3 regions of the Cellulomonas endometrii genome follow, and region 2 is predicted to be linked to each of the others. Evidence: predicted binding sites of a transcription regulator. Region 2 holds the regulator's gene; each other region holds the start of a gene.
The links. The regulator LexA, encoded in region 2, represses DNA repair genes until DNA is damaged. The targets are predictions, from matches to a motif close to TCGAACANNTGTTCGA.
Positions count from the first base shown of each region.

Region 1: a site for LexA is predicted at 6,804-6,819, ahead of ruvA (Holliday junction branch migration protein RuvA). Genes of this name have one in related genera too.
Region 3: a site for LexA is predicted at 5,205-5,220, ahead of uvrA (excinuclease ABC subunit UvrA). Genes of this name have one in related genera too.

Region 1 is NZ_CATKPC010000001.1:133,673-144,117, reverse strand. It holds gene QNH85_RS00635 (RelA/SpoT family protein) at 1-706, opposite strand, end outside; gene QNH85_RS00630 (adenine phosphoribosyltransferase) at 877-1,473, opposite strand; gene secF (protein translocase subunit SecF) at 1,470-2,576, opposite strand; gene secD (protein translocase subunit SecD) at 2,576-4,423, opposite strand; gene yajC (preprotein translocase subunit YajC) at 4,536-4,955, opposite strand; gene ruvB (Holliday junction branch migration DNA helicase RuvB) at 5,064-6,104, opposite strand; gene ruvA (Holliday junction branch migration protein RuvA) at 6,139-6,759, opposite strand; gene ruvC (crossover junction endodeoxyribonuclease RuvC) at 6,897-7,466, opposite strand; gene QNH85_RS00595 (YebC/PmpR family DNA-binding transcriptional regulator) at 7,594-8,349, opposite strand; gene pdxT (pyridoxal 5'-phosphate synthase glutaminase subunit PdxT) at 8,439-9,056, opposite strand; gene QNH85_RS00585 (pyridoxal phosphate-dependent aminotransferase) at 9,066-10,280, opposite strand; gene QNH85_RS00580 (NUDIX hydrolase) at 10,333-10,445, opposite strand, start outside.
Region 2 is NZ_CATKPC010000004.1:179,522-189,966, forward strand. It holds gene QNH85_RS06735 (LysM peptidoglycan-binding domain-containing protein) at 219-797, opposite strand; gene lexA (transcriptional repressor LexA) at 1,122-1,862, shown strand; gene QNH85_RS06745 (aminotransferase class V-fold PLP-dependent enzyme) at 1,921-2,985, opposite strand; gene QNH85_RS06750 (LysR family transcriptional regulator) at 3,069-4,040, shown strand; gene QNH85_RS06755 (L-lactate dehydrogenase) at 4,062-5,075, opposite strand; gene QNH85_RS06760 (ATP-dependent DNA helicase) at 5,126-7,315, opposite strand; gene hflX (GTPase HflX) at 7,346-8,788, opposite strand; gene QNH85_RS06770 (class I SAM-dependent methyltransferase) at 9,018-9,629, shown strand; gene QNH85_RS06775 (TlpA family protein disulfide reductase) at 9,656-10,009, opposite strand; gene dapF (diaminopimelate epimerase) at 10,067-10,445, opposite strand, start outside.
Region 3 is NZ_CATKPC010000001.1:483,862-494,306, reverse strand. It holds gene QNH85_RS02375 (acyl-CoA dehydrogenase family protein) at 1-1,015, shown strand, start outside; gene QNH85_RS02370 (DUF4190 domain-containing protein) at 1,089-2,384, opposite strand; gene QNH85_RS02365 (MBL fold metallo-hydrolase) at 2,580-3,257, opposite strand; gene QNH85_RS02360 (glycoside hydrolase family 15 protein) at 3,254-5,149, opposite strand; gene uvrA (excinuclease ABC subunit UvrA) at 5,251-8,112, shown strand; gene QNH85_RS02350 (OsmC family protein) at 8,145-8,678, opposite strand; gene uvrC (excinuclease ABC subunit UvrC) at 8,762-10,445, shown strand, end outside.

The sequences.
Region 1 (10,445 bases), on a different contig from region 2:
CGTCGTAGACCTTCGGGTACAGCGTCGAGAACGACAGGTCCTCGAGCTCCCACTTGATGGTGTTCATGCCGAGGCGGTGCGCGAGCGGCGCGTAGATCTCGAGCGTCTCGCGGGCCTTCTTCTCCGCCGACGCCGCGGGGACGAACTTCCAGGTGCGCGCGTTGTGCAGGCGGTCGGCGAGCTTGATGACGAGCACGCGGATGTCGCGCGACATCGCGACCACCATCTTGCGGACCGTCTCGGCCTGCGCGGCGTCGCCGTACGTCACCTTGTCCAGCTTGGTGACGCCGTCGACCAGCATCGCGATCTCGGGGCCGTACTCGGAGCGCAGCTGCTCCAGCGAGTACGAGGTGTCCTCGACCGTGTCGTGCAGCAGCGCGGCGGCGAGCGTCGGGGGCGTCATGCCCATCTCGGCCAGGATGGTCGCGACCGCCACCGGGTGCGTGATGTACGGGTCGCCGCTCTTGCGGAGCTGCCCGCGGTGCGCCTGCTCGGCGGTGACGTAGGCCCGCTCGATCAGGCTGAGGTCGGCCTTGGGGTGGTTGGTCCGGACGGCCTGCAGCAGCGGCTCGATCACGGGCGACTGCCCCGGCCCTCGGCCCTGGCCGAACCTGGCCAGGCGGGAGCGCACGCGGCTGGTGCTGCCCGTGGTGGGGGGCACCTCCGGCCGCGCGTCGGGGGCCGACGTCCTGACCTGGTCCGCCATGCGCGCCTCCTGCCGTGCCGGGAGCACCCGGCTGTGAGTCACGGTCCGCCCGGGGTGGTCACCCCGGTCGAGCCGCCGATCCGCACGATTCTACGGCGTCGGCGCGACCCCGCCGGTCGGGGGCCGCGCCGATGCCGGACGGGCCGGCGACGCCGGTCCCCCGCCCGGTGTCAGCGGACGTCGAGCAGCGCGTCGACGTGGTGGCCGGCGAGCCGTGACCGGCCGGGCAGGAACGTGAGGTCCATGAGGAACGACAGCCCCACGACCTCGGCGCCGCACTCCTCCAGCAGCTCGACGGTCGCCGCAGCCGTCCCGCCCGTGGCCAGGACGTCGTCCACCACGAGCACGCGCGAGCCGGCGGGGACCGTGAACGGGTGCAGCTCCACCGAGGCGGCGCCGTACTCGAGCTGGTAGTCCCGCCGGGCGGTCGGACCGGGCAGCTTGCCGGCCTTGCGCACCGGCAGGAAGCCCGCGCCGAGGGCGAGCGCGACCGGTGCCGCGAGGATGAACCCGCGCGCCTCCATGCCGGCCACCAGGTCGACCGGCCCGGGGACCCGCGCGGCCATCTCCCGGACGACCGCGGCGAAGGCGGGGCCGTCCGCGAGCAGCGGGGTGATGTCCTTGAACACGACGCCGGCCGTCGGGTAGTCCGGCACGTCGCGCACCAGCTGCTCGACGCGGGAGACGAGCGCCGCGCCGGTGAGCCCGGTGACCTCGAGCCCGGCGACCTCCTCGGAGCGGTCCGCCCCGCTGGTGACCTCGGTCATCGCTTCCCCTTCTTCCGGCGCGGCTGCGCGGCCACGCCCTGGTGACCGCCGGGGCGCACCTGACCGGTGAACCGCGCGACCGCGACCTCCTCCGGCGAGGCGTCCGCGCCCACGCCCGCGGCGACGAGCTCCCGCCGGCCCGCGAGGACCCGCGCGGTGTGCTCCCGGATCGGACGCTCCCGGAGCCGCAGGGCGACCTCGAGGGGCGTCGCGAGGAAGATCGACGAGAACGCGCCGACGATCATGCCGACGAACAGGGCGAGCGCGATGTCCCGCAGCGTCCCGGCACCGAGCACGAAGGCGCCGATGAACAGGATCGCCGCGACGGGCAGCAGCGCCACGACGGAGGTGTTGATCGACCGGACCAGCGTCTGGTTGACCGCCAGGTTCGCGCGCTCCTCGTAGGTGGCGCGCGTCTGGTCGGTGATGCCGGCCGTGTTCTCCCGGACCTTGTCGAACACCACGACGGTGTCGTAGATCGAGTACCCGAGGATCGTGAGGAAGCCGATCACCGTCGCCGGCGTGACCTCCCAGCCGACCCCCGCGTAGACGCCGACCGTGATGACGAGGTCGTGGAACAGCGCGACCAGCGCGGCGACGGCCATCCGCCAGTTGCGGAAGTACAGCGTCATGACGATCGCGACCAGGACGAGGAACACCACGAGGCTCGTCAGGGCCTTCTGCGAGACGTCCTTGCCCCAGGTCGGGCCGATGAAGGAGCTGGCGACCTCGTCCTCCGAGACCCCGTAGGCCTCCTCGAGGCCGGTGCGGACCTGCTCGACCTGGTCGTTCGTGAGCTCGGCGGTCTGGATGCGGATCGCCGAGGCGCCGACGTTCGTGACGCGCGGGACCTCGTCGGGCGCGACCTCCGCGACCGCGTCGAGCGCGGGCTGCTGGTCGGTGGTCGACACGTTCGACACCGTGAACTCGGAGCCGCCGCGGAACTCGATGCCCGGCTGCAGGCCCGGCTTGAACAGCAGGATCACCGACAGCAGCACGAGCACGCCGGAGATCGTGAACCACAGCCGGCGCCGGCCGACGATGTCGTACGAGCGGCGGCCCGTGTACAGGTCGTTGCCCCACTGGGCGAAGTTGACGGCCATCAGGCGTCGCTCCCCTCGGTACGTCGTGCGGCGTCCTCGGGGGGCGTGCCGTCATCGGGAGCCGGGCCGTCCGGCGCCGGGTCGTCCGGGGTGGCCGCCCCGGCCTGCGCGGCGCGCGCGGCGGCGCGACGCTCGGCGATGGTGCCGCCCGCGCCGACGGGGGCCGCGACGAGCGTCGACGTCGGGACGTCCAGGCCGGCCTGCTCCGGGGCCGGGGCGTCGGCCTCGGCGCGGCGGCCGGTGGCGATCCGCCCGCGGCCGACGTACCGGGTGCCGCCCGACGCGCCGAGACGGCGCGGGTCGAGCCCGGACAGCGGGTGCCCGCTGCCGAAGAACTTCGTCCGCGCGATCAGCAGCATCACCGGGTGGGTGAAGGTGAACACGATGAGCAGGTCGAGCAGGGTCGTGAGGCCGAGCGTGAACGCAAACCCCCGGACCGAGCCGACCGCCAGGAAGTACAGGACGATCGCCGCGAGGAAGTTCACGGCGTCGGACGCCAGGATCGTGCGGCGCGCCCGCTCCCACCCGCGGTCGACGGCCGCGACGAGGGTGCGGCCCTCCCGGAGCTCGTCACGGATGCGCTCGAAGTACACGATGAACGAGTCCGCCGTGATGCCGATCGCCACGATCAGGCCCGCGACGCCGGGCAGCGACAGGCGGTACCCCTGCGTCCAGGACAGCAGGGTGATGACGCCGTAGGTGAGCAGCGCCGCGATCGCGAGCGACGCCACCGTGACGAGGCCGAGCGCCCGGTACTGGAACAGCGAGTACAGCACCACGAGCAGCAGGCCGATGAGGCCCGCGATGAGGCCCTTCTCCAGCTGCTCGGAGCCGAGCGTCGCGGAGATCTGCTCCTCGCTCTGCACCTCGAAGCTCAGCGGCAGGGACCCGAACTTGAGCTGGTTGGCGAGCGACGCGGCGGTCTCGCGCGTGAAGGAGCCGCTGATCTCCGGCCGCCCGTCCGAGATGATGACGCCGGGGGCGAGCGACGGCGCCGAGATGACCAGGCCGTCGAGGACGATCGCGAACTGGTTCTGCGGGGCGGTCAGGCCCTGCAGGCGCTCCGTCACGTCGGCGAACTGGCGGGTGCCCTCGTCGTCGAACTGGAGGTTCACCGCCCAGGTGTTGGTCACCGCACCGGACTGGCTGACCTGGAGGCCGGAGCTCGCGTTCGAGATCCGGGCGCCCTCGACCTCGACCGGGCCGAGGATGTACTTGACGGTTCCCTCGGGGTCGCAGGTGACGAGCGCCTTGTCGGCGGGGCCGGCCTGCCCGCCGGTGAGGTTCGCCGGGTCGGTGCAGTCGAGCGCGTCGTACTGCGCCTGGACGGCCGGCGTCACGTAGTACGCGGCGTCGCTGGGCGACTCCGGGGCCTCGGTCGCGGGCTCGTCGGACGGCTCCTCGGCGGCGGTGCCGTCGGTGGGCGTCGGGGTGGCGGCGGCCGTGGGCTCCGGGGCCCCGTACGTCAGGACCGGCCGGAACTCCATCTGCGCGGAGGTGCGGACGAGGTCCAGCGTCTCCTCGCTCGGGCGGCCCGGCAGGGCCACGACGATGTTGGACCCGCCCTGGCTGGTGATCTCGGCCTCGGCGACGCCGGACGAGTCCACGCGCTGGCGGATGACCTCGATGGCCTGGGCGATCGTCTCCGACGTCACCTCGGACTCGTCCTCGGCGACCGGCGCGAGGATCAGCTGCGTGCCGCCCTCGAGGTCGAGCGCGAGCTTCGGGCTCCACGTCGCGTCGGAGAACCGGGTCCCCGCGAGGACGGCGCCGAAGACGGCGGCCAGGATGACGGCGAGCGTGAGCAGCGTGCGCGCCGGGTGCCGGCGGCGGGTGGGTGGGGCCAACGGATCGTCTTCTCTCGTGCGCGCACCGCCCGCGGTCACGCGGGCGGTGCGGGTGGGGGGTTCCGGTTCCCGGGCGGCGGCGTGCGCCGCGCGGGACCGGCGGACCCGTCGACTACTGCTGCGGCTTCCTGGTGCTGTCGGGGCCCTCGTCGTCCCGCGGCGGCTGGAGCGAGGAGAGGTCGTCCGGGACGTCGATCCGGCCCGGGGGCACGGCGCCGGGCTCGTCACGCCACTCGACGTCGTCGCCCGCCTCCTCGGCGGTCTCGGCCTCCTCGACCGGCGGCTCCACGAGCTTGGCGATGGCGGCCTTGATCCAGCGGGTCTGGTTGCCCGGGGTGGACTCGATCGTGATGACGTCGTCCTCGACCTCGACCACCGTGCCGTACATGCCGGAGCTGGTCATGACCTCCTGGCCGGGCTGCAGGTTGTCGCGGAAGCTCAGCTGCTGCCGCTGCATCTTGCGCTGCCGGCTCGACATGAGCCACATCGCACCGACGGCGATGACGAGGATGATGAGGAAGGTCGGGTCCACGAAGAACAGCTCCAGATCGCGTGTGAGGTCGGCCGCAGTCTAGCGCCACAGCTCCGGGCTCCTAACGAGTCCGGGGCGGGGTGGGTTCCCGCCGCGGACGTCCGGCGGTCAGCCGAACAGCGTGCCCGTCGGCACGGGCGCGGTGAGGCCGAGGTGGGCCCAGGCCTCCGCGGTCGCGACGCGGCCCCGGGGGGTGCGGCCGATGAGCCCCTCGCGCACGAGGAACGGCTCCGCGACCGTCTCCACCGTCTCGGGCTCCTCGCCGACCGCCACGGCGAGCGTCGTGAGCCCGACGGGCCCGCCGCCGAACCGGGTGCACAGCGCCGTGAGCACCGCGCGGTCGAGCCGGTCGAGCCCGCGGTGGTCCACCTCGTACACGGCGAGCGCCGCGCGCGCCGCGTCGAGGGACAGCGTGCCGTCGCCCCGGACCTGCGCCCAGTCCCGCACCCGGCGCAGCAGCCGGTTCGCGATGCGGGGCGTCCCGCGTGACCGGGAGGCGATCTCCGCCGCGGCCTCGGCGGCCAGCGGGACGCCGAGCAGGCCCGCGGAGCGCATCAACACGCGCTCGAGCTCGTCGTCGGCGTAGAAGTCGAGGTGGCCGGTGAAGCCGAACCGGTCGCGCAGGGGCGCCGGCAGCAGCCCGGCCCGGGTCGTCGCGCCCACGACCGTGAACGGCGGCAGGGCCAGCGGGATGGCGCTCGCCCCCGCGCCCTTGCCGACCACGACGTCGACGCGGAAGTCCTCCATCGCGACGTACAGCAGCTCCTCGGCGGGCCGGGCGAGCCGGTGGATCTCGTCGAGGAACAGCACCTCGCCCTCCTCGAGGGAGGACAGGATCGCCGCGAGGTCGCCCGCGTGCTGGATCGCCGGTCCGCTCGTCACGCGCAGCGAGGTGTGCAGCTCCGCGGCGATGATCATCGCGAGGGTCGTCTTCCCGAGCCCCGGGGGGCCCGACAGGAGCACGTGGTCGGGCGCGCGGCCCCGGCCGACGGCGGCCTCCAGGACCAGGGACAGCTGCTCCCGGACGACCCGCTGGCCGACGAACTCGTCGAGGTGCCGCGGGCGCAGGGCGGCCTCGGCGGCGCGCTCCAGCTCGTCGGCCCCCGGCCGCACCACGGACGCGGGCCCGTCGCCGGAACCGTCCGCCACGTCGAACCCGGGGCCCGCGAGCCCGTCGGTGCCGTCAGCCACGGCCGCCGCCCAGCGTGCGCAGCGCCGCCCGGAGCACGCCGGCGACCTCCGCCTCCCCCACGGGCTCGTCGCTGCCGTCCAGCACGGACGTCACCGCGTCCTGCGCGGCCTTCTGGTTCCAGCCGAGGCCGACGAGCGCGTCGACGACCTGGTCCCGGCGGTCCGCCGGCGCGGCCGTGGCCGAGGCCCCCGCGGCGGCCGGGACGACGGCGGGCGCGCCGAGCCGGTCGGCGAGCTCCAGGACGATCCGCTGCGCCCCCTTGTGCCCGATGCCGGGCACCCGCTTGAGCGCGGCGAGGTCCTCGGTCGCGACCGCCCGCCGCAGCCCGTCCGGCGTGTGCACGGCGAGCATCGCCAGAGCGAGCCGGGGCCCGACGCCGCTGACGGTCTGCAGCACCTCGAACACCTCGCGCTCGTCGGCGTCGGCGAACCCGAACAGCGTCAGCGAGTCCTCCCGGACGACCAGCGAGGTGTGCAGCGTGGCGGTCTGGCCCACGCGCAGCCCCGCCAGCGTCGCCGGCGTGGCCTGCACGAGCATGCCCACCCCGCCGACCTCCACCACCGCGGCGTCCAGCCGCACGGCCTGCACCGTCCCGTGCACCGAGGCGATCACACCGGCTCCTTCCCGTCGGACATCGCGAGCAGTCTGCCACGCGTGCGAACACCTGTACGAACGACACGCGCGCCCCTGGGGACGACGGGCGGCGCGCCGGTGCGGTCCCCGTAGCGCGAGCGGTCAGGCCCGCACGGTCAGGCCCGCACGCGCCGCGAGGCCTGCTCCGCCGCCGCCCACGCGCGCTGCGCCGCGGTCATCGACCCCGGCGCCCGCTGCGGCGCGCCCACCGCACCGGCCGGCCGCCACAGGTGGCAGATCGCCAGCGCGAGCGCGTCGGCGGCGTCCGCGGGCCTCGGCAGCTCGTCGAGCTGCAGCAGCCGGGCGACCATCGTCTGCACCTGCGGCTTGTCCGCGCGGCCGTTCCCGGTGACCGCCGCCTTCACCTCGGACGGCGTGTGCATCGCGACCGGGATGCGCCGCCGCGCGGCCGCCAGCATCGCGATCCCCGCCACCTGCGCCGTGCCCATCACCGTCCGGACGTTGTGCTGGGCGAACACGCGCTCGACCGCCAGGGCGTCGGGGGCGTGCTCCTCGAGCCACAGGTCGATCTGGCCCGCGATGCCCAGCAGCCTCTGGTCGATGTCCTCGTCGGGCCGGGTCTGCGCCACCCCCACGGCGACCATCCGCACCCGGCGGCCGGGCAGGCCGTCCACGACGCCGAGCCCGCAGCGGGTCAGTCCGGGGTCCACTCCGAGTACGCGCACCCCCGCATCCTCCCAGCCGCGCACCGCGGAACCGGCCGGGACGCGCGGGCGGGACGCGCGCTGGCGCGGCCCGCCCCGCGCGGCCGGGGCCGGGCGGGGCGTCGCGGGGTGGTTCAGCGGGGAGAGCTCAGTCGTCCTCGAGCTCGGCCATGACCTCGTCGGAGGCGTCGAAGTTCGCGTAGACGTTCTGCACGTCGTCCGAGTCCTCGAGCGTGTCGATCAGCCGCAGGATCTTGCGCGCGCCCTCGGCGTCGACCTCGATCTGGGTCGCCGGGTGGAACACGACGTCGGCGGAGTCGTACTCGATGCCCGCGTCCTGCAGAGCGGTCCGCACGGCGACCAGGTCGGTCGCCTCGGACAGCACCTCGTAGGAGTCGCCCGCGTCGTTGACCTCCTCGGCGCCGGCCTCCAGCACCGCCATCATGACGTCGTCCTCGGTGGTGCCCTCCTTGGGGACCATCACGACGCCCTTGCGGGAGAACAGGTAGGCCACGGAGCCCGGGTCGGCCAGCTGGCCGCCGCTGCGGGTGAACGCGACGCGGACGTCGGCCGCGGCGCGGTTCCGGTTGTCGGTGAGGCACTCCACCAGGAACGCGACGCCGCCGGGGCCGTAGCCCTCGTACAGGATCGTCTGGTAGTCCGCGCCGCCGGCCTCGGCACCGGAGCCGCGCTTGACCGCGCGCTCGATGTTGTCGTTCGGGACCGAGGTCTTCTTGGCCTTCTGGATGGCGTCGAAGAGCGTCGGGTTGCCCGCGGGGTCACCGCCGCCCGTGCGGGCGGCCACCTCGATGTTCTTGATGAGCTTCGCGAAGAGCTTGCCGCGCTTCGCGTCGATCACGGCCTTCTTGTGCTTCGTGGTGGCCCACTTGGAGTGACCCGACATCGCTTCGTACCCTCTCGTTTCCGCAGTCGACCTGCGCGTCCCCCGGACCGGCGGTGCGGCGCTCCCCTGCCTCGGGTCGCGCCCCGCACTCACAGGGCGTCGCGGACGATCTCGACGAACAGCCGGTGCACCCGCGTGTCGCCCGTGACCTCCGGGTGGAAGGACGTGGCGAGCAACGGGCCCTGGCGCACCGCGACGATCCTACCGGCGGCAGGCCCGGACTCCACGCGGGCGAGCGCCGTGGCGTCCGGCCCGAGCTCGTCGACCCAGGGCGCGCGGATGAACACGGCGTGCACGGGGTCGGCGTCGGAGTCCGGCACGCCCTCGATCCGCAGGTCCGTCTCGAAGGAGTCGACCTGCCGGCCGAACGCGTTGCGGCGCACCGTGACGTCGAGCCCGCCGAGCGTCCGCTGGCCGTCGATGCCGCCCTCGATGCGGTCGGCGAGCAGGATCATGCCCGCGCAGGACCCGTAGGCGGGCATGCCGCCGGCGAGGCGCTCCCGCACCGGGGCGTCCAGCTCGAACGCACGCAGCAGCTTGTCGATGGTGGTCGACTCGCCGCCGGGCAGCACGAGGGCGTCGACGGCGTCGAGCTCGGACGTCCGGCGGACCGGGACGGCCTCCGCGCCGCTCGCCCGCAGGGCGGCGAGGTGCTCGCGGACGTCGCCCTGCAGGGCCAGGACACCGATGGTGGGAGAGGAGCTCACCCGCTCATCCTACGAATCGAGGGCGGCAGCCTGCTCCACAGCGCGCTCGACGACCTCCGGGACCTCCACGGCCTCCCAGCCGTCGACCATGTCCGCCAGGCGGCCGAGCCCCTCCAGCAGGGCGGACCGCTCGCTGGCCAGCGACACCCGGACCATGCCCTCGCCGCCCGCGCCGAACGCGCTGCCCGGGGACACGGACACGTGCCGCTCGTCGAGCAGGCGCAGCGCGAACGCCTCGGAGTCGGTCGTGGCGGCGGAGACGTCGACCATGAGGTAGAAGGCGCCCTGCGGCAGGACCGAGCCGATCCCCCGTCTCTCGAGCAGCGCCACGGCGGCGTCGCGCCGCTCGCGGTAGGACGCGACGGCCGCGGCGACGTCGTCCTGCGGGCCCGTCAGCGCCGCGAGGGCCGCGCGCTGGCTCACCGACGACGGGCACGCGACCGTGGCCTCGGCGACCTGGCCGAGCAGGTCGACCACGCCGGGGTCCCGCGCGACGACGTAGCCCAGCCGCCACCCCGTCATCGCGTACGTCTTGGAGAAGCTGAAGAACGTGACGACGCGGCCGTCGGTGTCGAACGCGGCCGGGCTGACGTGCGGGTCGCCGTAGGTGATCGCCTCGTAGCACTCGTCGGAGAACACCCACAGGTCCCGCTCGCGGGCGAGCTCGACGACGCCGGCGAGCAGCTCCGGCGGGTACATCGCGCCGGTCGGGTTGTTCGGCGAGCAGACCACCACGATCTTGGTGGCCGGGGTCAGGGACGCCTCGATGTCGGCGAGCGTCGGCACGAAGCCGTTCTCGACGCGCGCGGGGTAGGTGCCGACGCCGACGCCCGCGGCGACCGCGGCCATCCGCCAGTTCGGGAACTCCGGGTCCGGCAGCAGGATCTCGTCGCCGGGGCCGGCGAGGGCGTTGACCGCCATCGCGAGCCCGTGCATGGCGCCGTGGGTGACGACGACGTCCGCCGCCGTGACCTCCAGGCCGTTGACCCGGCGCACCTTCTCGGCCAGCGCCTCCCGCAGCTCCGGCGTGCCGGTGCTCGACGTGTAGCCCGTGTGGCCGGCGGCGGCGTCCCGGCCGGCCGCCGCGACGACGTGCGCCGGCGTGGGCACGTCGGGCTCGCCGATCTCGAGCCGGATCGCCTCCGGGTCGCGCATCGCGAGCTCCATGAGGGTGCGGATCCCGCTGCGGTGCATGTGGGTGACGGGAGAGGTCGAGGTGGGCACCGCTGCACGCTACCGGAGATCGGCGCCCCGAAGTTACCCCCCGGTACGGAAATCAGTCGTCGAGCTGCTCCCCCAGGTGCCGGGTCACGCCGTCCCAGCCCCGCAGCAGCGGCCGGACCAGGTCGGGCAGCCCCGCCGGGAACACCTCGCGGGTCTCCCGGTCCA
Region 2 (10,445 bases):
CGTCCCGTCTCGTCCGGACGACTCGCCTCGTCAGGACGGTTGCTGCACGCCTCTGCGACGGGTCCGAGGACCGCGACGACGATGCGTCCCCCGCGGCGAGCCCCCCAGCCAGCCGTTCGAGGTGGCACCACCCTAGAGGCGGCCGAATCAATTACGCAAGCCTCGGGTTTCGTTATCTCACCGAGACATGCGCGGCGCCCTGACCAGGACCGTTCCCGTCACGCCCCCGCGGGCAGAAGGAGCACCTGGCCCGCCTGGAGCGAGCCGTCCGCCAGGGCGTTCAGCTCCTGCAGGCGCAGGACCACGTCGCGGACGTCCTCGCCCGGCGCCGCGACGTCGGCGGCGATCTCCCACAGCGTCTCGCCGGCCTGGACGGCGTGCGTGGTCACCTCGGTCGCCCGCTGCGGCGCGTCGGCCACCGCGCGGCCGCCCATGACCCCCGCGGCCACGACGAGGAGCGCCAGCAGGACGAGCACGGCGCGGCCGCGGCGAGTGAGGTGCAGCCGTCCTTCCCCGACGGCGACACCCCCCGCCGCGGCGTCGCGCCGCGCCGCTCCGGGGCGAGCGTCGGCGGAACGCGCACCACCGGATCGGGCACCGAGAGGACGGAGGGGTGCGGCGGTTGCGTGCGCGGCGCTGGCGACCGGCGCGGTGCCGGAGACCTGCGCGACGCCGGGGACGTGCGCGACGCCGGCCGCCCGGGCGGGCACGGACGCCCGCTGCGGCGAGGCCGCCCCGGGTGCCCGGCGGACGCCGACCCCCGGCACGAACCGCGGCTGCACTGCGATGGCGCTCATCCCCACCACTCCCCTCCTGGGCCCTCGGGCCCGTCGAACACCTGTTCGTTCGAACGTTTGTACGATGTAACCACGTCCCGCCCACGATGTCGAGACACGATCGAACAGGTGTTTGATCCACCCGCCGCCGCGCCCTACGCTCGGGGCAACGGGGTACAGCGCACCACGAGGCACTGACACGACCGCCGGACGGCCCCTCACCGGGCCCACGGGAACGGTGGTGACCAGGCGGTTCGGGTGCGGACGCCGCACCGGCGCAGCACGCGCGGTGCGGGACGAGCAGGCCGGCACGGCGCCGCGGGCGCCGCGAGGACGGGAGTGGACATGGCGAGCCAGGGAACGGACGCCGCGGCGGGTCCCGACGACGGGGCCGTGACGGTGGTGGAGCTCGGCGAGGGTGACGGCCTGACCCCGCGTCAGCGGCTCGTCCTGGAGACGGTGCGTGCCTCCGTGGAGTCCCGCGGCTACCCGCCGAGCATGCGCGAGATCGGCGACGCCGTCGGCCTCACGAGCCCGTCGAGCGTCAAGCACCAGCTGACGGCGCTCGAGCGCAAGGGCTACCTGCGCCGCGACCCGAACCGCCCCCGCGCGATCGAGGTCGTGCAGCCCGACGACTCCCGCGGCGTCGCCACGCTGCCCGGGGTGCCCGGCATCGGCGACGCCGACAGCGCGCTGCGCGAGGGCGCGCCCGAGGCCGCGTACGTCCCGGTCGTCGGCCGGATCGCCGCCGGCGGGCCGATCCTCGCCGAGCAGATGGTGGAGGACGTGTTCCCGCTGCCGCGCCAGCTCGTCGGCGCCGGCGAGCTGTTCCTGCTGAAGGTCGTCGGCGACTCGATGATCGACGCCGCGATCTGCGACGGCGACTGGGTGGTCGTCCGGCGCCAGCCGGTGGCCGAGAACGGCGAGATCGTCGCGGCCATGCTCGACGGCGAGGCCACGGTCAAGACCCTCAAGCGCGCCGACGGGCACGTGTGGCTGCTGCCCCAGAACCCGGCGTACTCCCCGATCGACGGCGACCAGGCGCAGGTGCTCGGCCGCGTGGTCTCGGTGCTGCGCAGCCTCTGAGCCGTTCGGCCTCCGGCCCGCGCCGCCTCGGCCCTCGCGGCCGGGCGGCCCGGGCCCGTCAGGCGGTGGGCACCGCCGACGCGCCGGCGAGCGCGTCGAGAGCCCGGTCCACGTCGGCCGGGTCGTTCCAGACGTGGAACGCCAGGCGCACCCGGCCCGCGCGCCCGGCCACGCGGCAGCCGGCCTCCTCCAAGGCGCACCGGAGCGCCCCCTGGGGATCGGGCAGGGTGACGATGGCGCTGTCCCCTGGCGCGAGCCCCGCCCCGGCGCGGAACGCGTCCGCCAGCCCCACGGCGTGCGCCCGCACGGCGTCGGGGTCCGTCCCGGCGAACGCGTCCAGGGACTCGGCCGCGCCGAGCCACGCCTGCCACGCCGGGGACACGTCGAACCGCCGGGCGTCGGCGGCCAGGCGCATCGTCGGCCCGTAGCAGGACGCCCACGGGTCCTCCCCCGCGTACCAGCCCGCCTGGACCGGGCGCAGCTCGTCCTGCGCCTCCTCGGTGACGGTGAGGAACCCGACGCCCCGCGGCCCGCACAGCCACTTGTACGCCGCGGTGACGCTGACGTCGTACCGGCCGGCGTCCACGCGGCGCCACCCCGCCGCCTGCGTCAGGTCGCACAGCGTGCGGGCTCCCGCGGCCCGGGCGGCACCGACGACGGCGTCGTCGTCCAGCACCGCGCCCGTGGCGGACTGCACCAGCGAGTACGCGACGAGCGCGGTGCCGGGCGTCACGGCGTCGGCGAGCCGGTCCGCCGGGACGTGCCGCACCCGGAGCCGCGGCCCCTGCGCGAGGAACGGGAACACCATGGAGGAGAAGTCGCCCTCGACGCACAGCACCTCCGCGCCGTCGGGGAGCGAGGCCGCCACCACGCCCGCCATGACGGACACCTGGGCACCGATCGCCACCCGGGCGGGTGCCACGCCGACGAGCGTGGCGAACCGGGCCCGCGCGGTGGCCACCGCGGCCTCGTACCGCGGGACGTCGATGCCGCCCGCGCCCCAGCGCGCGAGGTCCTCGTTCAGCGCGCGGACGGTCCGCCGGGGGGCGACCCCGGCCGTCGCGGCGTTGAGGTACCCGGGGGCGGGGTCGAACTCGGAGCGGAGGTCGTCGAGCGAGCGCATGCCCTCGACTGTCCCCGGTTCCGGCCCATGCACGCAACCACGTTTTCCGACCGGATCCATAGGCAGGGCTTACGCTCCGGGCCATGCCCGCCCGCACGCTCGACATCGCCGCCCTGCGCCTCGTGCACGCCGTGCACGAGACCGGCAGCGTGACCGCCGCCGCGCACGCGCTCGGCCTCACCCAGCCCGCCGCCAGCCAGCAGCTCAGGATGATCGAGCGCGCCGTCGGCACGCCGGTGGTCGTCCGCGCGGGCCGGGGGGTCCGCCTCACCGAGGCCGGGCACGTGCTCGCCCGCAACGCCCCCGCGGTGCAGTCCGCGCTCGACGCGACGCTGGAGGAGGTCGCCGCCGTGGCCAGCCTGCGGGCCGGCCGCGTGCGGGTCGCGGCGTTCCCGTCCGCCGCGGCGGCGCTGCTCCCCGGAGCGCTGGCGACGCTGCGGACGCGGCACCCCGGCCTGGCGTCGACCTTCACGGAGGCCGAGCCCCCGGAGGCGCTGGCCGAGCTGGACGCCGGACGTGTGGACGTCGCCGTGACGTTCCGCGACGCCACCGCCCCGGCCCCGGACGAGCCCCGCCGGGTCCGCGTCCCGCTGCTGCGCGACGAGGTCGTGGTCCTGCTGCCGGCGACGGACGCCCGGCCGGCGGGCTCCGAGGTCGACCTGGCGGAGCTCGCCGGCCGCCCGTGGATCGCCGGCTGCCCGCAGTGCCGCGCCCAGCTGGTGGGCACGTGCGAGCGGGCGGGCTTCAGCCCCCGCGTCGACTACGCCACCGACGACTACCTCGCGGTGGTCGGTCTGGTCCGGGCGGGGCTGGGCGTGGCGACCCTGCCGGGCCTGGCGCTGGCCGTGCTGCCGCACCCCGGCGTGACCGTGCACCGCGCGCCCGCGCTCCCGGCGCGCGTCGTCGAGGCCGTGACCGACGAGGGCACGGCGCGGGTACCGGCGGTCGCCGCCGCCCTGAGCGCCCTGCGGGACGCCGCCGGGGCGGTCGAGCACCCGCTCGTCCGGCCCGCGCGCGCCCGGGGCACGGAGCCCGCGCTGAGCCCCGTCGGCTGAAGCCGGGGCCCCGAGCCCGCCTCAGAGGCCGAAGCGCCGCGCGACCGCCCGCAGGGACTCGGCGGACCGGCGCAGACCGGCCAGCTCGTCGGTCGACATCGGCACCTGGAGCCGCTCGCCGACCCCGGACCGCCCGACCACCGTCGGGACCGACAGGCACACGTCGCTGATCCCGTGGTAGCCGTCCAGCAGCGACGACACCGGCAGGATGCGCCGCTCGTCCTTCATGACCGCCTCGATGATCCGGGACCCGGCCAGCGCGACCGCGTAGTTGGTCGCACCCTTGCCGGCGATGATCCGGTAGGCCGAGTCGACGACCTCGCGGGCGATCGACTCGCGGACCTCGTGCGTCAGCGGCACGTGGCCCTCGATGGCGTTCCAGTCGAGGATCGGCACGCCGCCGATGGTCGCCGACGACCACAGCGGGAGCTCGGTGTCGCCGTGCTCCCCCGCGATGTAGGCGTGCACGTTCTGCACGGCCACGCCGGTGTACTGCGCGATGAGGTAGCGCAGCCGGGAGGAGTCCAGGACGGTGCCGGAGCCGAACAGCTGCGTCGGCGGCAGGCCGGAGAACTGCAGCGCGGCGTAGGTGACGATGTCCACCGGGTTCGTGACCATGACGTACACGGCGTTCGGGGCGACCTCGACGAGCGACGGCAGGATCTTCTTGACCAGCGAGATGGTCGCCTCGGCCAGGTCGATCCGCGTCTGCCCGGGCTTCTGCTTGGCGCCCGCGGTGATCATGACGACGTCCGCGTCCGCGCACGCCGCGATGTCGTCGGAGCCGATCACCTCGGCCATCGGCATGAACTGGATGCCGTGCCCGAGGTCCAGCGCCTCGGCCTCGACCTTGGCCTTGTTGATGTCGTAGAGCACGACGCTGCGGGCGGCACCCCGCATCAGCGCCGCGTACGCCATCGTCGAGCCCACGGCGCCCGCGCCGACCACCGCCAGCTTCGTGGTGCGGCGGGGGGCGACGGCGCTGCCCGCCAGGCCGAGCTCGTCGCCCTCGACGTCGTTCGTCTGCTCGCTCATCGGCGGTCCTCCTCGGTGCCCCGGCGCCGGTCGGCGCCCTGCTCACGAGGCTAGCGGCCCGGGGCGGCGCTCGGCTCCTCGACGGCGGGCGCCGGGTCCTCCACGGCGAGCCGGCGCAGCGCACCGAGGGCGACCTCGCGGTCCGTGGTGCGCCAGAACGCCGGCAGCGACCGGGCCAGGAACTCGCCGTAGCGCGCCGTCGACAGCCGGGGGTCCAGCACCGCCACGACGCCCCGGTCGTGCACGGAGCGGATCAGCCGGCCGGCGCCCTGGGCCAGCAGCAGCGCCGCGTGGGTGGCCGCCACCGACATGAACCCGTTGCCGCCCGACGCCGCGACGGCCTCCGACCGGGCGGACTTCACCGGGTCGTCGGGCCGCGGGAACGGGATGCGGTCGATGATCACCAGCTGGTTGGACCGCCCCGGGACGTCGACGCCCTGCCACAGCGACAGCGTGCCGAACAGGCAGGTGGGCTCGTCCTCGGCGAACTGCCGCACGAGCGTCGGCAGCTGGTCCTCGCCCTGCACGAGCACCGGCACGTCGAGGCGCTCGCGCATCGCCTCGGCGACCGTGACGGCCGCGCGCCGGGACGAGAACAGGCCGAGCGTCCGCCCGCCCGCGGCCGTCACCAGGGCCTCGATCTCGTCGAGCTGCGCGTCGGTCGCCGGCTCCCGGCCGGGCGGCGGCAGGCGGCGCGCGATGTAGAGGATGCCCTGCCGCGGGTAGTCGAACGGGCTGCCGACGTCGACGCCGTGCCACGGGAGCGTGGCGGTGGCCGAGGGCGTGCTCGCCGCCGTGGCGGGCACGTCGAGCGCGTCCGGCGGCGTCGTGCCCTCGCTCCCGCCCGGCGCCGCCACCGCGACGGTCGCCGCGGACGCCGTCGCCGCCGCGGCCTCGCCCGCCCCCTCGAGCCCGATGCTGCGGGCCATGGCGCGGAACTCCCCGCCCAGGCTGAGCGTGGCGGAGGTGAGCACGGACGCCCGCCCGGCCAGCAGGTGCGTGCGGATCAGGCCGTTGACGGCGAGCGGCGCCGTGTACAGCCGCGTGGCGCCGTCCCGCTCGCCGCGGGAGCACCAGAGCACGGTGTACCGCTGGTCGGAGGCGTCGGCGGCCATCCGCTCGGCGACCTCGAACAGCGCGAGCACGGCCGACGTCGCGATCTTCAGGCCGGAGTCGGCCGGGGCCGCCTCGCCCGCCGCGGGCTTCTCGGGGCGCAGGGCCGACAGCAGCCCGCGGGCCGCGTCCCGGACCTGCGCGACGGCCTGCCGCGTCCCCTCCGGGAGCCCCTGGGTGAACCGGCCCTCGGGCAGGTGGATCAGCGCCGCGCCCAGCGCCGCGGCGGCGCCGTCCAGGTCGGTCGTGGCGATCCCGCCGTGCCGGCGCGCCATCCGGCCCGCGTGCTCGACGGTGCCGACGGACAGCTCCGCGGTCGACTGCGCGGTGACCCGGTCGGCCAGCTCGTGCGCCTCGTCGACGACGAGCACCTGGTGCTCCGGGAGCACGTGCGGCGAGCCCGACGCCGCGATGCCGAGCATCGCGTGGTTCGTCACCACCACGTCGGCCGCGCGCGCGGCCGCCCGGGCCCGCTCCGGGAAGCACTCCTCGAGCAGCGGGCACCGCTGGCCCAGGCACTCCAGCGACGTCACCGACACCTGGCGCCACGCGCGGTCGCTGACGCCCGGCACCAGGTCGTCCCGGTCGCCGGTCTCCGTCTCCTCCGCCCACTCCCGCAGCCGCACGACCTGCGCGCCGAGGGACTCCTTCTCGGGCGCCTCGCCGTCCGCGGCGTCCGTCGTGGAGGGGTGGTCGGCCGCGCCCCGGTCGCCGAGGTCGAACAGCATCCCCTGGTCGTCCGGCGGGTAGCCGCCGCCGGTCTTGTGCACGCAGACGTAGTTGTGCCAGCCCTTGAGCAGGGCGACGCGCGGCGGCCGGGGCAGCTGCGGCGCGAGCGCGTCCGCGACGAGCGGGAGGTCCCGCGTCATCACCTGCCGCTGGAGCGCGAGCGTCGCCGTGGAGACGACCACGCGCTCGTCGGCGAGCACCGCGTGCCGCACGGACGGCACCAGGTAGCCCAGGGACTTCCCGGTGCCGGTGCCGGCCTGCACCATGAGGTGCTCGCCCTTCTCGACCGCCTCCGCGACCTCCCGGGCCATGCGCCGCTGGCCCTCGCGCGGGCTGCCGCCGAGCGCCGCCACCGCCACGTCGAGCAGGGCGTCGACGTCGGGGGTGGGCTCAGGCACCCGGCAAGGGTAGTCGCGTCGGGCGAGCGGTCAGTGCACCTCGACGGCCGCCTGCGTGAGCTCCGTCGCGAGGCCCTGGTCCACCCGGCCGCGCAGCGCGGTGCCGAGCGGCGTGTGCTCCTCGACGTCGATCTCGCCGCTCTCGTGCACCCGGTGCACCAGGTCGCCGCGGTCGTACGGGATGACGACGTCGACGGTCACGCCGGGCCGCGGCAGCTGGTCCGCGATCACGGCCTGCAGCTGGTCGATCCCCTCGCCCGTGTGCGCCGAGACGACGACCGCGCCGTGCTCGCGGGAGCGCAGGCGGGCCACGGCCTCGGGCTCGGCGAGGTCGACCTTGTTCAGCACGATGATCTCGGGGACGTCCATCGCGCCCGGGATGTCGGCGAACACGTGCCGCACCGCGGCGATCTGCCCCTCCGGGTCCGGGTGCGAGGCGTCCACGACGTGCAGCACGAGGTCCGCGTCCGCGACCTCCTCGAGCGTCGACCGGAACGCCTCCACCAGCTGGTGCGGCAGGTTCCGCACGAACCCGACGGTGTCGGCGAGCGTGTACACGCGGCCGTCCGCGGCCTGCGCGCGCCGGACCGTCGGGTCCAGCGTCGCGAACAGGGCGTTCTCGACCAGCACGCCGGCGTCGGTGAGCCGGTTCAGCAGGGACGACTTGCCGGCGTTGGTGTACCCGGCGATCGCCACGGACGGGATCGCGTTCTTGCGGCGCGAGGCGCGCTTGGTCTGCCGGGCCGGCTCCATCGCGGCGATCTCGCGCCGCAGCTTCGCCATCCGGTCGCGGATGCGGCGGCGGTCGAGCTCGATCTTCGTCTCACCGGGACCGCGCGAGCCCATGCCCGCCCCGGCCCCGCCGACCTGGCCACCGGCCTGCCGGGACATCGAGTCGCCCCAGCCGCGCAGGCGCGGGAGCAGGTACTCCAGCTGCGCGAGCTCGACCTGGGCCTTGCCCTCCCGGGACTTGGCGTGCTGGGCGAAGATGTCGAGGATCAGCGCCGTGCGGTCGACGACCTTGACGCGCACCACGTCCTCCAGCGCGCGACGCTGGGACGGGGCGAGCTCGCCGTCGACGACCACGGTGTCCGCGCCGACCGACGCCACCAGGCCGGCGAGCTCCTGCGCCTTGCCGGAGCCGAGGTACGTGCTCGGGTCCGGGGTGTGCCGGCGCTGCAGCAGCCCGTCGAGCACCTCGGAGCCGGCCGTCTCGGCCAGCGCCGCGAGCTCGCGCAGGGAGATCTCCGCGGCCTCCTGGGACCCGGAGCCCCACAGGCCGACCAGCACGACGCGCTCGAGGCGCAGCTGCCGGTACTCGACCTCGGTGACGTCCTCGAGCTCCGTGGACAGGCCCGCGACCCGGCGCAGCGACGTGCGCTCCTCCAGGTCCAGCTGGTCGCCGTCGTAGGTGGTGTGGACCGTGTCCCCCTCGTGGACCGCGGTGCCCGCCCGGGCGAGCACGCGTGCCACGACGTCGTCGGCGACCCGCTGGGCGTCGCGCGCGGCCTGCTGCGCGTCGACCGGGGCGTCGGGGACGTCCTGCTCGCGAGTCGTGGGGTTCTGGGCGTCGTTCACGCGGTTCCTTACGGGTCGTGGATCAGGCGGGGCCGCCGCAGCGGCCCGGGTTCCAGCGTGGCACGCGGCCGGGGCGTCCGCGAGGCAATTCGCCACGGGCTGACGCGGCGATAAGGTCGCGGGCGTGACCGGCACCGAGCACTACTTCACCGCCGAGCCCGCCTCCCCCGACGAGCGCCGCGCGCGCACCGTGCACCTGGCCGGGCGGGACGTGCCGGTCGAGACGGCCGGCGGCGTGTTCTCCCCCGACCACCTCGACGGCGGGACCGAGGTGCTGCTGCGGCACGTGCCCGACCCGCCGCGCGAGGGCGATCTGCTCGACCTCGGCTGCGGCTGGGGACCGGTCGCGCTGAGCCTCGGGCTCCGGGCGCCGCACGCCCGGGTGTGGGCGGTGGACGTGAACGAGCGGGCGCTCGACCTGACCCGGCGGAACGCGGAGCGCCTGGAGCTGCCGCACGTCACGGCCGTGCGGCCCGAGGACGTGCCCGACGACGTGCGGTTCGCCGCCATCTGGTCGAACCCGCCGATCCGGGTGGGCAAGGAGACGCTGCACGCGATGCTGCGGCAGTGGCTGCACCGCCTGCTCCCGGGCGGTGAGGCGTACCTGGTCGTGGCGAAGAACCTGGGCTCGGACTCGCTGCTGCGCTGGCTGGCGACCGAGCTGGACGGCGTCGCGACGGTCGACCGGGTCGCGACCGACCGGGGGTTCCGGGTGCTGCGGGTCGTGCGGGGCTGACGCCCGCGCCGCCGCCCGGGGCCGCCTCAGGCGAGCACCGCCACCGCGGCGCGCGCCTGCGCCAGGCTCGGGACGCCGGTCGCCCGGGCGACGACGGCGCCGTCGCGGTCGAGCACCACGACCGTGGGCGTCTCGGTGACCGCGAACCGCTCCGCGAGGTCCGCGCGGTCGGCGACGTCGACCTCGACGTGCGCCACCCCGTCCGTCGTCGCGACCACCCGCTCCAGGACCCGGCGGGTCGCCCGGCAGGGCGCGCAGAAGCCCGAGGAGAGCTGGAGGAACGTCGCCGTCGCGCCGAGCGGGCGGCGCAGCGCGGCCGCGTCGAGGGCGGGCGCCGGGTGCGGCGCGGCGTCGGTGGTCACGTCGATCGGCAACGGCACAGGAGGCCGTCGTGTTCCCGGCGCGCCCTGCTGCGGCGGCCAGACGGTCAGCGACGGTCAGACGGCCAGCGCGTCCAGGTCGACGTCGAGGTCGGCGACCAGCACCGCCGGTCCGGCGAGCTCCACGTGCCCGTCCGGCAGCACCGCGACCCGCACGGTGCCGCCCGGGACGTCCACCAGCCACACGTCCGGCGACTGCGGCCCCGCCCACGCGCGGACCGCGAGCGCCGCGGCGCAGGCACCGGTCCCGCACGAGCGGGTCTCGCCGACGCCGCGCTCGTGCACGCGCATCCGCACCCGGCCGACCACCGTCCCGTCCGCCGCCCGGTCCTCGCCGAGCGGCACGACGAGCTCGACGTTCGTGCCGTGCGGCGGCAGCGGCTCGACGGCCGGGGCGCGCGTGAGGTCGGCCGCGGCGAGCTCCGCGTCGTCGGCG
Region 3 (10,445 bases), on a different contig from region 2:
CGAGCTCGGTGGTGCCGGCCTCACGCTGGCGGAGGTGGCACGCGAGCAGGCGCGGCTGTCTGGCGCGGCGCCGGCGACGGCCCTGGCCGTGAACATGCACCTCGTGGTGACCGGCATGGCCGCGGTGCTCGCGGCGCGCGGCGACGACTCGCTGGCGTTCGTCCTGCGGGACGCGGCCGAGGGGGAGGTGTTCGCGTTCGGGAACTCGGAGGCCGGCAACGACCTCGTGATGTTCGGCTCCCGGACGCGGGCCGAGCGGCAGGCGGACGGCGGCTACCGGTTCACCGGGACGAAGATCTTCACGTCGCTGTCGCCGGTGTGGACGAGGCTCGCGACGTTCGGGCTGGACGAGGACCACCCGGACGGCCCGCGCCTCGTGCACGCCGTCGTGTCCCGGGAGGACGGCGGCATCCGGACGAAGGACGACTGGGACACGCTCGGCATGCGCGCGACCCAGAGCTGCACCACGGTGCTCGACGGCGCGCCGGCGCGGGCCGAGCGCGTGTTCCGCGCGCTGCCGCCGGGGCCGAGCGCCGACCCGTACGTGTTCGCCCTGTTCGCGGTGTTCGAGGTCCTGCTGGCCGCGGTCTACACGGGGATCGGCCGCCGCGCGCTCGACCTCGCGGTCGCGGCCGCGCACCGGCGCACGTCCATGAAGAACGACGGCCGCAGCTACGCGCAGGACCCGGACATCCGGTGGCGGGTGGCCGACGCCGCGATCACCCAGGACGGCATCGAGCCGCAGGTGTGGGCGCTCGCGCGGGACGTCGACGAGCAGGTGGACCACGGCGCCCGGTGGTTCGCCCGGCTGGTCGGCCTGAAGGTCCGGGCCACCGAGACGGCGCGCGTGGTGGTGGACCAGGCGATCCGCGTGTCCGGCGGCGGCTCGTACTTCAGCGGCAGCGAGCTCGGGCGGCTGTACCGCGACGTGCTCGCCGGGATCTTCCACCCGTCGGACGACGAGTCGGCGCACGGGACCGTCGCGACCGCGTGGCTCGGGCCGCTCGACCGCTGACGGGACGGCGCACGCACGACGACGGCCCCGGGCGTGCTGCCCGGGGCCGTCGTCGTGCGGGGGAGCGGCTGCGTCAGCCGCCGATCTCCGCGGCGCAGCTCGCCGCGAACTCGACGCGGTTGCCGCAGGTGGTGCCGAACTCCTCGTACGCGGAGCCGGACTCCGACTGCCAGTACAGGTCGTCGCACGCGGTGCCGCTGCCGGCCTCGCAGGCGTCCCACAGGGCGTCGAGGGCCGGGTCGTCGCCGTAGGTCTGCGCACCGGAGGTGGTCTCCTCCTCGGGCACGGCCTCCTCGGCGGTGTCGCAGAACTCGGTGCCGTCGGTCAGCCCGCCGCAGGTGGCGCCGAACTCCTCGTAGTCGGACCCCGAGGGGGCGGAGCTGTAGAGCTCGTCGCACGCGGCCGCGTCACCCGACTCGCAGGCGTCCCACAGGGCGTCGAGCGCCTCGTCGTCGCCGTAGGTGAACCGCGTCGGGTCGATCGCCGTGCAGCCCGCGCCGCCGTCGGTGCGGTCGCCGCACGTCCAGCCGAAGTCCTCGTCGTCGGAGCCGGGCGTCGACTCCTGGTAGAGGTCGTCGCACGCCGCCATCTCGCCGGACTCGCAGTCGGAGCGCAGGTCGTCCATGCGCTCGTTGTGCGCGGTGATGCCGAGGAAGATCGCGACGCCGATGGCGATCGACGCGAGGATCGCGAGCGAGCCCAGGACGATGCCCGCGATCGCGAGGCCCTTGCCCTGGGTGCCCTTCTGCTTGGTGCGGCGCAGGCCGATCACGCCGAGGACGATCGGGATGACGCCCAGGCCGAAGATGCCGGTGACCAGGGCGGCGATCGACACGCCGTCGGTGCTGGAGCCCTGCGGGGGGCCGGGGTACTGGCCGGGGGCGTACGGGGACGGGGCGCCCGGGTAGCCGCCGCCGGGGTAGCCGCCGCCGGGGTAGCCGCCCTGCTGCTGGTCGCCCTGCGGGTAGCCGGCCTGGGGATAGCCGCCCTGCGGGTAGCCGGCCTGGGGGTAGCCGCCCTGCTGCTCACCGCCCTGTGCGGACGAACCCTGTGCGGACGACCCCTGGGGGTACGAGCCCTGCGGGTAGCCCGGCTGGGGGTAGCCGCCCGCGGCGGGGTACGCCTGCGTGGGGCTGGCCGCGGGGTACGCCTGCGTCGGGTCGGCGGCCGGGTAGGCCTGCGTGGGGTCGGCGGCGGGGTACGCCTGCGTCGGGTCGGCCTGACCGGGCGCCTCGCCGGCGCCGGACGTCGCCTCGTAGCCGGACGGGGCCGGCGCGGCCGGCGGTTCGGCGCCCGTACCGGGGCTGGGCCAGCCGCTGCTGTCGGGCTGCTTGCCCGGTTCCGGCGTGGAGGTGCCGTCGTTGGACATGGATATCCCCTCGTTCTCTGTGTCGATGCTGTGCGCCACTATGGCAGAACCGGGGGAGACCAGGACGAACGCGTCCGGAAGTTCGCCCGGCCACGGCGCGGTCCAACCGCCGGCGCGTGGTCACCGGCCGCAGGGTCACCGGCCGCACGGTCACCGGCCGCACGGTCACCGGCGGCACGGCTCCCGGCCGCACAGTCACCAGCCGCGCGACCGCCACGCGCCCAGCGAGGGCCGCTCCGCGCCGAGCGTCGTGCCCCGCCCGTGCCCGGGGTGCACGCACGTGTCGTCGTCGAACCGCGCGAACACCCGCCGCTCCAGGTCGTCCATCAGCGAGGCGAAGTCCGCCGGGCTCGTGGTGCGGCCCGGCCCGCCCGGGAACAGCGAGTCGCCGGTGAGCAGGTGCACGCGTCCGGCGGCGGCCCCCTCCTGCCGCACGACGTCGGGCTCCCGGTAGGCGAGGGCGATCGCGCCGGGGGTGTGCCCGCGCAGGGCGATCACCTCGAGCCGGAGGTCGCCGACGGCCAGCACGTCCCCGTGCCGCAGGGCGCGCGGCGGCGTCGTGCCGGCGGCCGCCGCCACCGCGTCCACGTCGGCCTCACCCGCGGCGTGCGGCGCCCCGGTGGCCGCCAGCACCGCCGCGAGCGCGCCGAGGTGGTCGGCGTGCCGGTGCGTGGTGACGACCAGGTCGAGCCGCCCGTCGGGCGATCCCGTGCGGACGAGCGCGAGCAGGCGGTCGGGCTCGGCGGCGGCGTCGACGAGCAGCTGCGCGCCGGTCCGCCGGCAGGTGAGCAGGTACGCCTGGTTCTCCATCGGTCCCACGCGGAGCGTCCGCAGGACGAGGTCGTCGAGCACCAGCCCGTCCGCCGCGGTCACGGGCGGCCCACCGTCTCGGCGGTGGGCTCCGGACGCCCCGCCCGCGCCACCGCCTCCTCGTGGCTGTGCACCGCCCGCACCAGCGCGAGGTGCGACAGCGCCTGCGGCAGGTTCCCCGCCATCCGCCCGGTCGCCGGGTCGTGCTGCTCGGCGAGCAGGCCGACGTCCGTCAGCAGCCCCGTCAGCACGTCGAGCACGGCGGCCGCCCCCGCGACGTCCCCCTGCCGGGCGAGCGCGTCGGCGAGCCAGCCGGAGCACGCGAGGAACGGGTGCTCGCCGCCGCGCACGCCGTCGTCGGTGCGCTCGGGGCGGTACCGGTGCAGGAGCCCGGGGGCCACCTCGAGCTCGGCGCGCACCGCGGCGATCGTGCCGGCCAGCCGCGGGTCGCCCGGGGGCAGGAAGCCGACCTGCACGAGCTGCAGCAGCGACGCGTCGGTGTGCGTGGCGCCGTAGTACTGCACGAACGTCCCGCGGCCGGCGTCCCAGCCGTGCGCGAGGACGTCCGCGTGCACAGCGTCGCGCTCCTGCCGCCAGCGGTCGACGGGGCCGGGCAGGCCGTGCTCCTCGACGGCGCGCACGGCGCGGTCGAGCGCGGCCCACGCCATCACCTTCGAGTGCGTGAAGTGCCGGGGCTCGCCGCGGACCTCCCAGATGCCGCTGTCCGGCTGCCGCCACGTCCGGCACAGGTGGTCGACCAGGTGCACCTGGAGCGACCAGGAGTCGGTGCTCTCGGCGACGCCCACGGACCGGGCGAGGTGCAGGGCGCACATCACCTCGCCGAGCACGTCGTTCTGCACCTGGCCGACGGCGGCGTTGCCGACCCGCACCGGCCGGGAGCCCGCGTACCCGGGGAGGTGGTCGAGGGTCCGCTCCGGCAGCTCCCGGCTGCCGTCCACCGCGTACATGATCTGGACGTCGGCCGGGTCGCCCGCGACCGCGCGCAGCAGCCACTGCCGCCACGCCTGGGCCTCCTCCCGGTAGCCGTGCTCGAGCAGCGCCTCCAGGGTCATGGCCGCGTCCCGCAGCCAGCAGTACCGGTAGTCCCAGTTCCGCTCGCCGCCGAAGTCCTCGGGCAGCGACGTGGTCACCGCCGCGACGATCCCGCCGGTCTCGGAGTCGCTCAGCAGGCGCAGCACGAGCAGCGACCGCACGACGGCGTCCCGGTAGGCGCCGGTGTACCGGCAGGCCTGCGCCCAGCGGCCCCACCGGTGCTCCGTGGCCTCGATGCGGTGCTCCAGGCGGGGGGCGCGCGGGACCGGGAGCCACGACGGCACCCACGTCGACGACACCTCGACGGACTCCCCGGCCGCGAGGGAGAACTCGTCGACGTGCGCGCGGCGCTCGCCACGGCCGCGCGGTCGCGGCAGCCGCTCGCCGCGCAGCACCAGGCTGTCGGGTCCCGCCACCGCCTGGATCACCTCCGCGCCGTCCGGGTCGGTCACGCGGTGCACCCAGGGCTCGACCTTGCCGTAGCCGAACCGCACGACCCACTCGTGCCGCACGTCGACCGTCCCCGCGGTCGCGGTGATCCGCCGGACGACGTCGCAGCGCCCGTCGCGGAGCGGCATGGCGTCGAGCAGGACCGCGGTCCCCGTCGGTGACTCGAAGGTGGTCTCGAGCACGAACGAGTCGCCGAGGTACCGGCGCGTGACCCGGGTCGCGTCGGGCACGGTGAGCAGCCACCGGCCGTGCTCGGGCCCGCCGAGCAGGGCGGCGAAGCACGCGGGGGAGTCGAACCGCGGGGCGCAGAGCCAGTCCACCGAGCCGGCCCGCGAGACCAGCGCTGCCGTCCGCCCGTCGCCGAGCACGGCGTAGTCGCCGATCGGGGTCGGTGGCGCGGGCGCCGCCGTGGGCTGCGTCACGGACGAGGCGGTGGGGCGCGGGTCGGGCATGGCCTCATCATGCGTCCGAGCAGCACGGACGCGCCGCCCGAGCCGTGCGCACCGTTCGAACACATGTGCGTGTGTCGGTGCTGCGCCGTAGCATGGCGCGCGTGAATGATCGACTGGTGGTCCAGGGGGCCCGCGAGCACAACCTGCGCAACGTCGACCTGGATCTCCCGCGTGACCGGCTCATCGTGTTCACGGGGCTGTCCGGCTCGGGGAAGTCCTCGCTGGCCTTCGACACCATCTTCGCGGAGGGGCAGCGGCGGTACGTCGAGTCGCTCTCGGCGTACGCCCGGCAGTTCCTCGGGCAGATGGACAAGCCCGACGTCGACTTCATCGAGGGCCTGTCCCCGGCGGTCTCGATCGACCAGAAGTCGACCAACCGGAACCCGCGGTCGACGGTCGGCACCATCACCGAGGTCTACGACTACCTGCGCCTGCTGTTCGCGCGCGCCGGCACCCAGCACTGCCCGGTGTGCGGCGAGCGCGTGACCGCGCAGACCCCGCAGCAGATCGTGGACCGGCTGCTCGAGCTCCCGGACGGCACGCGGTACCAGGTGCTCGCGCCGGTCATCCGTGGCCGCAAGGGCGAGTACGCCGACCTGTTCAAGGAGCTCCAGGCCAAGGGCTTCGCCCGTGCCCGGGTGGACGGCGAGGTCGTCCAGCTCGCCGAGCCGCCGGCGCTGGAGAAGAAGCTCAAGCACGACATCGAGGTCGTCGTCGACCGCCTGGTCGCCCGCGAGGGCGTGCAGCGCCGGCTGACCGACTCCGTGGAGACCGCCCTCGGCCTGGCCGGCGGCCTGCTGGTCGTCGAGATGGTCGACGCCGACCCGGACGACCCCGAGCGGGAGCGGCGCTTCTCCGAGAACCGCGCGTGCCCGAACGACCACCAGCTCACGCTGGAGGAGATCGAGCCGCGCACGTTCTCGTTCAACGCCCCGTACGGCGCCTGCCCGGAGTGCACGGGCCTCGGCTCGCGGCTGGAGGTCGACCCGGACCTCGTCGTCCCGGACGAGGACCTGTCGCTGCGCGAGGGCGCGATCGCGCCGTGGGCGCAGATCTCCTCGGAGTACTTCGAGCGTGTGCTCGACGCCCTCGCCTCGGACCTCGGCTTCTCCATGGACCAGCCGTGGCGCGCGCTCCCCGAGCGGGCCCGCAAGGCGGTGCTGTACGGCGAGAACCACAAGGTGCACGTCAAGTACAAGAACCGCTGGGGCCGCGAGCGGCAGTACTCCACCGGCTTCGAGGGCGTCGTCACGTTCCTCGAGCGCCGGCACGGCGAGACCGAGTCGGAGTGGAGCAAGGAGAAGTACGAGGCGTTCATGCGCGAGACGCCGTGCCCCGTGTGCGACGGCACGCGCCTCAAGCCCGAGGTGCTCGCGGTGCTCGTCGGCGGCAAGTCCATCGCCGACGTGTGCGCCCTGCCGATCCGGGAGGCGCGCGACTTCCTCGACTCCCTGGAGCTCGGGGTCCGCGAGCGGCAGATCGCCGAGCAGGTGCTCAAGGAGATCCAGGCCCGCCTCGGCTTCCTGCTGGACGTCGGCCTCGACTACCTCTCGCTCATGCGGCCCGCCGGCACGCTGTCCGGCGGCGAGGCGCAGCGCATCCGGCTCGCCACGCAGATCGGCTCCGGCCTGGTCGGCGTGCTGTACGTGCTGGACGAGCCGAGCATCGGCCTGCACCAGCGCGACAACCGCCGCCTGATCGACACGCTGACCCGCCTGCGGGACCTCGGCAACACGCTCATCGTCGTGGAGCACGACGAGGACACCATCCGGACGGCCGACTGGATCGTCGACGTCGGCCCCGGCGCGGGCGAGCACGGCGGCCGCGTCGTGCACTCCGGCGACCTCGAGGGCCTGCTGGCGTCGCGCGAGTCGGTGACCGGTGCGTACCTGTCCGGACGCCGGACGATCCCGATGCCCGCTCAGCGCCGCAAGGTCGACAAGAAGCGTCAGGTCACGGTCGTCGGCGCGCGGGAGCACAACCTGCAGGGCGTCGACGTGTCGTTCCCCCTGGGCACGCTCACGGCGGTGACCGGCGTGTCGGGCTCCGGGAAGTCCACGCTCGTGAACTCGATCCTCTACACCGTGATGGCCAACGAGCTCAACGGCGCCCGACGCGTCGCGGGCCGGCACAAGCGGGTCACCGGGCTCGACCAGCTCGACAAGGTCGTGCACGTCGACCAGGGCCCGATCGGCCGCACCCCGCGCTCGAACCCCGCGACGTACACCGGCGTGTGGGACCGGATCCGCAAGCTGTTCGCCGAGACCACCGAGGCGAAGGTCCGCGGGTACACCGCCGGCCGGTTCTCGTTCAACGTCAAGGGCGGCCGCTGCGAGGCGTGCTCGGGCGACGGCACGCTGAAGATCGAGATGAACTTCCTGCCGGACGTCTACGTCCCCTGCGAGGTCTGCCACGGCGCCCGGTACAACCGCGAGACGCTCGAGGTGCACTTCAAGGGCAAGACGGTCGCCGAGGTGCTGGACATGCCGATCGAGGAGGCCGCGGACTTCTTCGCAGCGGTCCCCGCGATCAGCCGGCACCTGCGCACCCTCGTCGACGTCGGGCTCGGCTACGTGCGGCTCGGCCAGCCCGCCCCCACGCTGTCCGGCGGCGAGGCGCAGCGCGTGAAGCTCGCCACCGAGCTGCAGCGCCGGTCCACGGGCCGCACCGCGTACGTCCTGGACGAGCCGACCACCGGCCTGCACTTCGAGGACATCCGCAAGCTGCTGGGCGTCCTGCAGGGCCTGGTCGACAAGGGCAACACCGTGATCGTGATCGAGCACAACCTCGACGTGATCAAGAACGCCGACTGGGTCATCGACATGGGGCCCGAGGGCGGTTCGGGCGGCGGCACGGTCGTCGCCCAGGGCACGCCCGAGCAGGTCGCGCGCGTCGAGGGCAGCCACACCGGGACGTTCCTGGCGGAGGTGCTGGACGACAAGCGCGAGCCCGTCAGCGCCTGACGGGGCTCGACCGGCTCAGCCCGGCGACCAGGTCAGCCCGGAACCGGGTCGGCGTCCGCGGCCTCCAGCACCGCGGGCGCCGGCTCGGTCAGCACCGGGAAGCTCACCGACCGGCTGATGTAGCAGTGCTCGTGCGCCCGGTGGTGCAGGTCGGCGAGCTGGGCGTCCAGCCCGGACGCGTCGTCACCGGCCGCCGCGACGGCGCCGCCGGGCCGCACGGTCACGAGCGGACGCAGGATCACCTCGGTGAACTGCCCGTGCCCCGCCGCCTCGACCCGCATGGTCCCGGTGGCCCGGTCGCTGTACCCGACGACGACCACGCCCGACGTGGCGGCGAAGTGCAGGAACCAGAGCATGTGGCACTCGGCCAGGGCGGCGACGAGCAGCTCCTCCGGGTTGTGCCGCGTCGGGTCGCCCCGGAACGCCGGGTCCGCGGACCCGAGGATCGTCGGCTTGCCCGCGACCTGCACCTCGTGCTCGCGGCCGTAGGACGTGTACCCGGTCGTCCCGGACGCGCCCGCGCCCGTCCACACGACGTCGGCGGCGTACGTGTGCAGGAGGCTCATGCCTCAGGGTAGGCGCCCCGGTGCCTCCCGCCCCGGCCGGTCCCGCGCAGGATGTGTCGGCAGGTCGAATTAGGCTGCTCCATATGGCTGATCCCGCGACCTACCGCCCCGCGCCGGGGGAGATCCCGGACTCACCCGGGGTGTACCGGTTCCGCGACGAGCACGGCCGGGTCATCTACGTCGGCAAGGCGAAGAGCCTGCGCCAGCGCCTGAGCTCGTACTTCCAGGACGTCGCGAACCTGCACCCGCGCACGCAGACGATGGTCACGACGGCGGCCTCGGTGCAGTGGACCGTCGTCGGCACCGAGGTCGAGGCGCTGGCGCTGGAGTACTCCTGGATCAAGGAGTTCGACCCGCGGTTCAACGTGAAGTACCGGGACGACAAGTCCTACCCGTACCTCGCGGTCACCCTGGCGGACCAGTACCCGCGCGTGCAGGTGATGCGCGGCGCCAAGCGCCCCGGCACCCGGTACTTCGGCCCGTACGCGCACGCCTGGGCGATCCGGGAGACGGTCGACCTGCTGCTGCGCGTGTTCCCGGTGCGCACCTGCTCCGCTGGGGTGTTCAAGCGCGCCCGGCAGCAGGGCCGGCCGTGCCTGCTGGGGTACATCGACAAGTGCTCGGCGCCCTGCGTCGGCAAGATCTCCCAGGAGGACCACCACGTCCTCGCGGAGGAGTTCGCCGACTTCATGGCCGGTGACACCGCCCGGTTCACCAAGCGGCTGACGGCGCGCATGCAGGAGGCGTCGAACGAGCTGGACTTCGAGCGCGCCGCCCGGCTGCGCGACGACATCGCGGCGCTGCAGCGGGCGACCGAGAAGAACGCGGTCGTCCTCGCGGACGGCACGGACGCCGACATCTTCGCCCTGGCCGGCGACGAGCTCGAGGCCGCCGTCCAGGTGTTCCACGTCCGCGGCGGCCGCATCCGCGGTCAGCGCGGCTGGGTGGTCGAGAAGGTCGAGGCGCTCACCGACGCCGACCTGGTCGAGCACCTGCTCCAGCAGGTCTACGGGGACACCCCGGGCGGTGACGCCGCCGCGGGTGCCACTGCCGGCGCGGTCCCGCGCGAGGTGCTCGTCCCGGTGCTGCCCCCGGACCTCGAGCAGGTCGAGGCGTGGCTCTCCGGCCTGCGGGGCAGCCGCGTGCAGGTCCGCGTCGCGCAGCGCGGCGCCAAGCACGAGCTCGCGGAGACGGTCCGGAAGAACGCGGAGCACGCCCTCGCGCTGCACCGCACCCGCCGTGCCGGGGACCTCACGACCCGCAGCCAGGCGCTGCGGGAGATCCAGGAGGCGCTCGCGCTGGAGACGGCGCCGCTGCGCATCGAGTGCTACGACGTCTCGCACAACCAGGGGACGTACCAGGTCGCGTCGATGGTGGTGTTCGAGGACGGGCTGCCCCGCAAGAGCGAGTACCGGACGTTCGGCATCCGCGGTCCGGAGGGCACCGGCGCGCGCGACGACACCGCCGCCATGCACGAGGTGATCACCCGCCGGTTCCGCCGCTACCTCGCGGAGCGGGAGCAGGCCGGTGACCTGGAGCTCGGGCTGGGGGAGGACCAGGTCGCCGAGGCGCTGGCGGACGCGGACGCCGGCCCCCTGCGGTCGGGTCCCATCGACGAGACCACCGGGCGCCCGCAGCGGTTCGCGTACCCGCCGAACCTCGTCGTGGTCGACGGCGGCCCGCCCCAGGTGGCCGCCGCGGCCGCCGCGCTGGCGGAGCTCGGCATCGACGACGTGGCGCTCTGCGGCCTCGCGAAGCGGCTGGAGG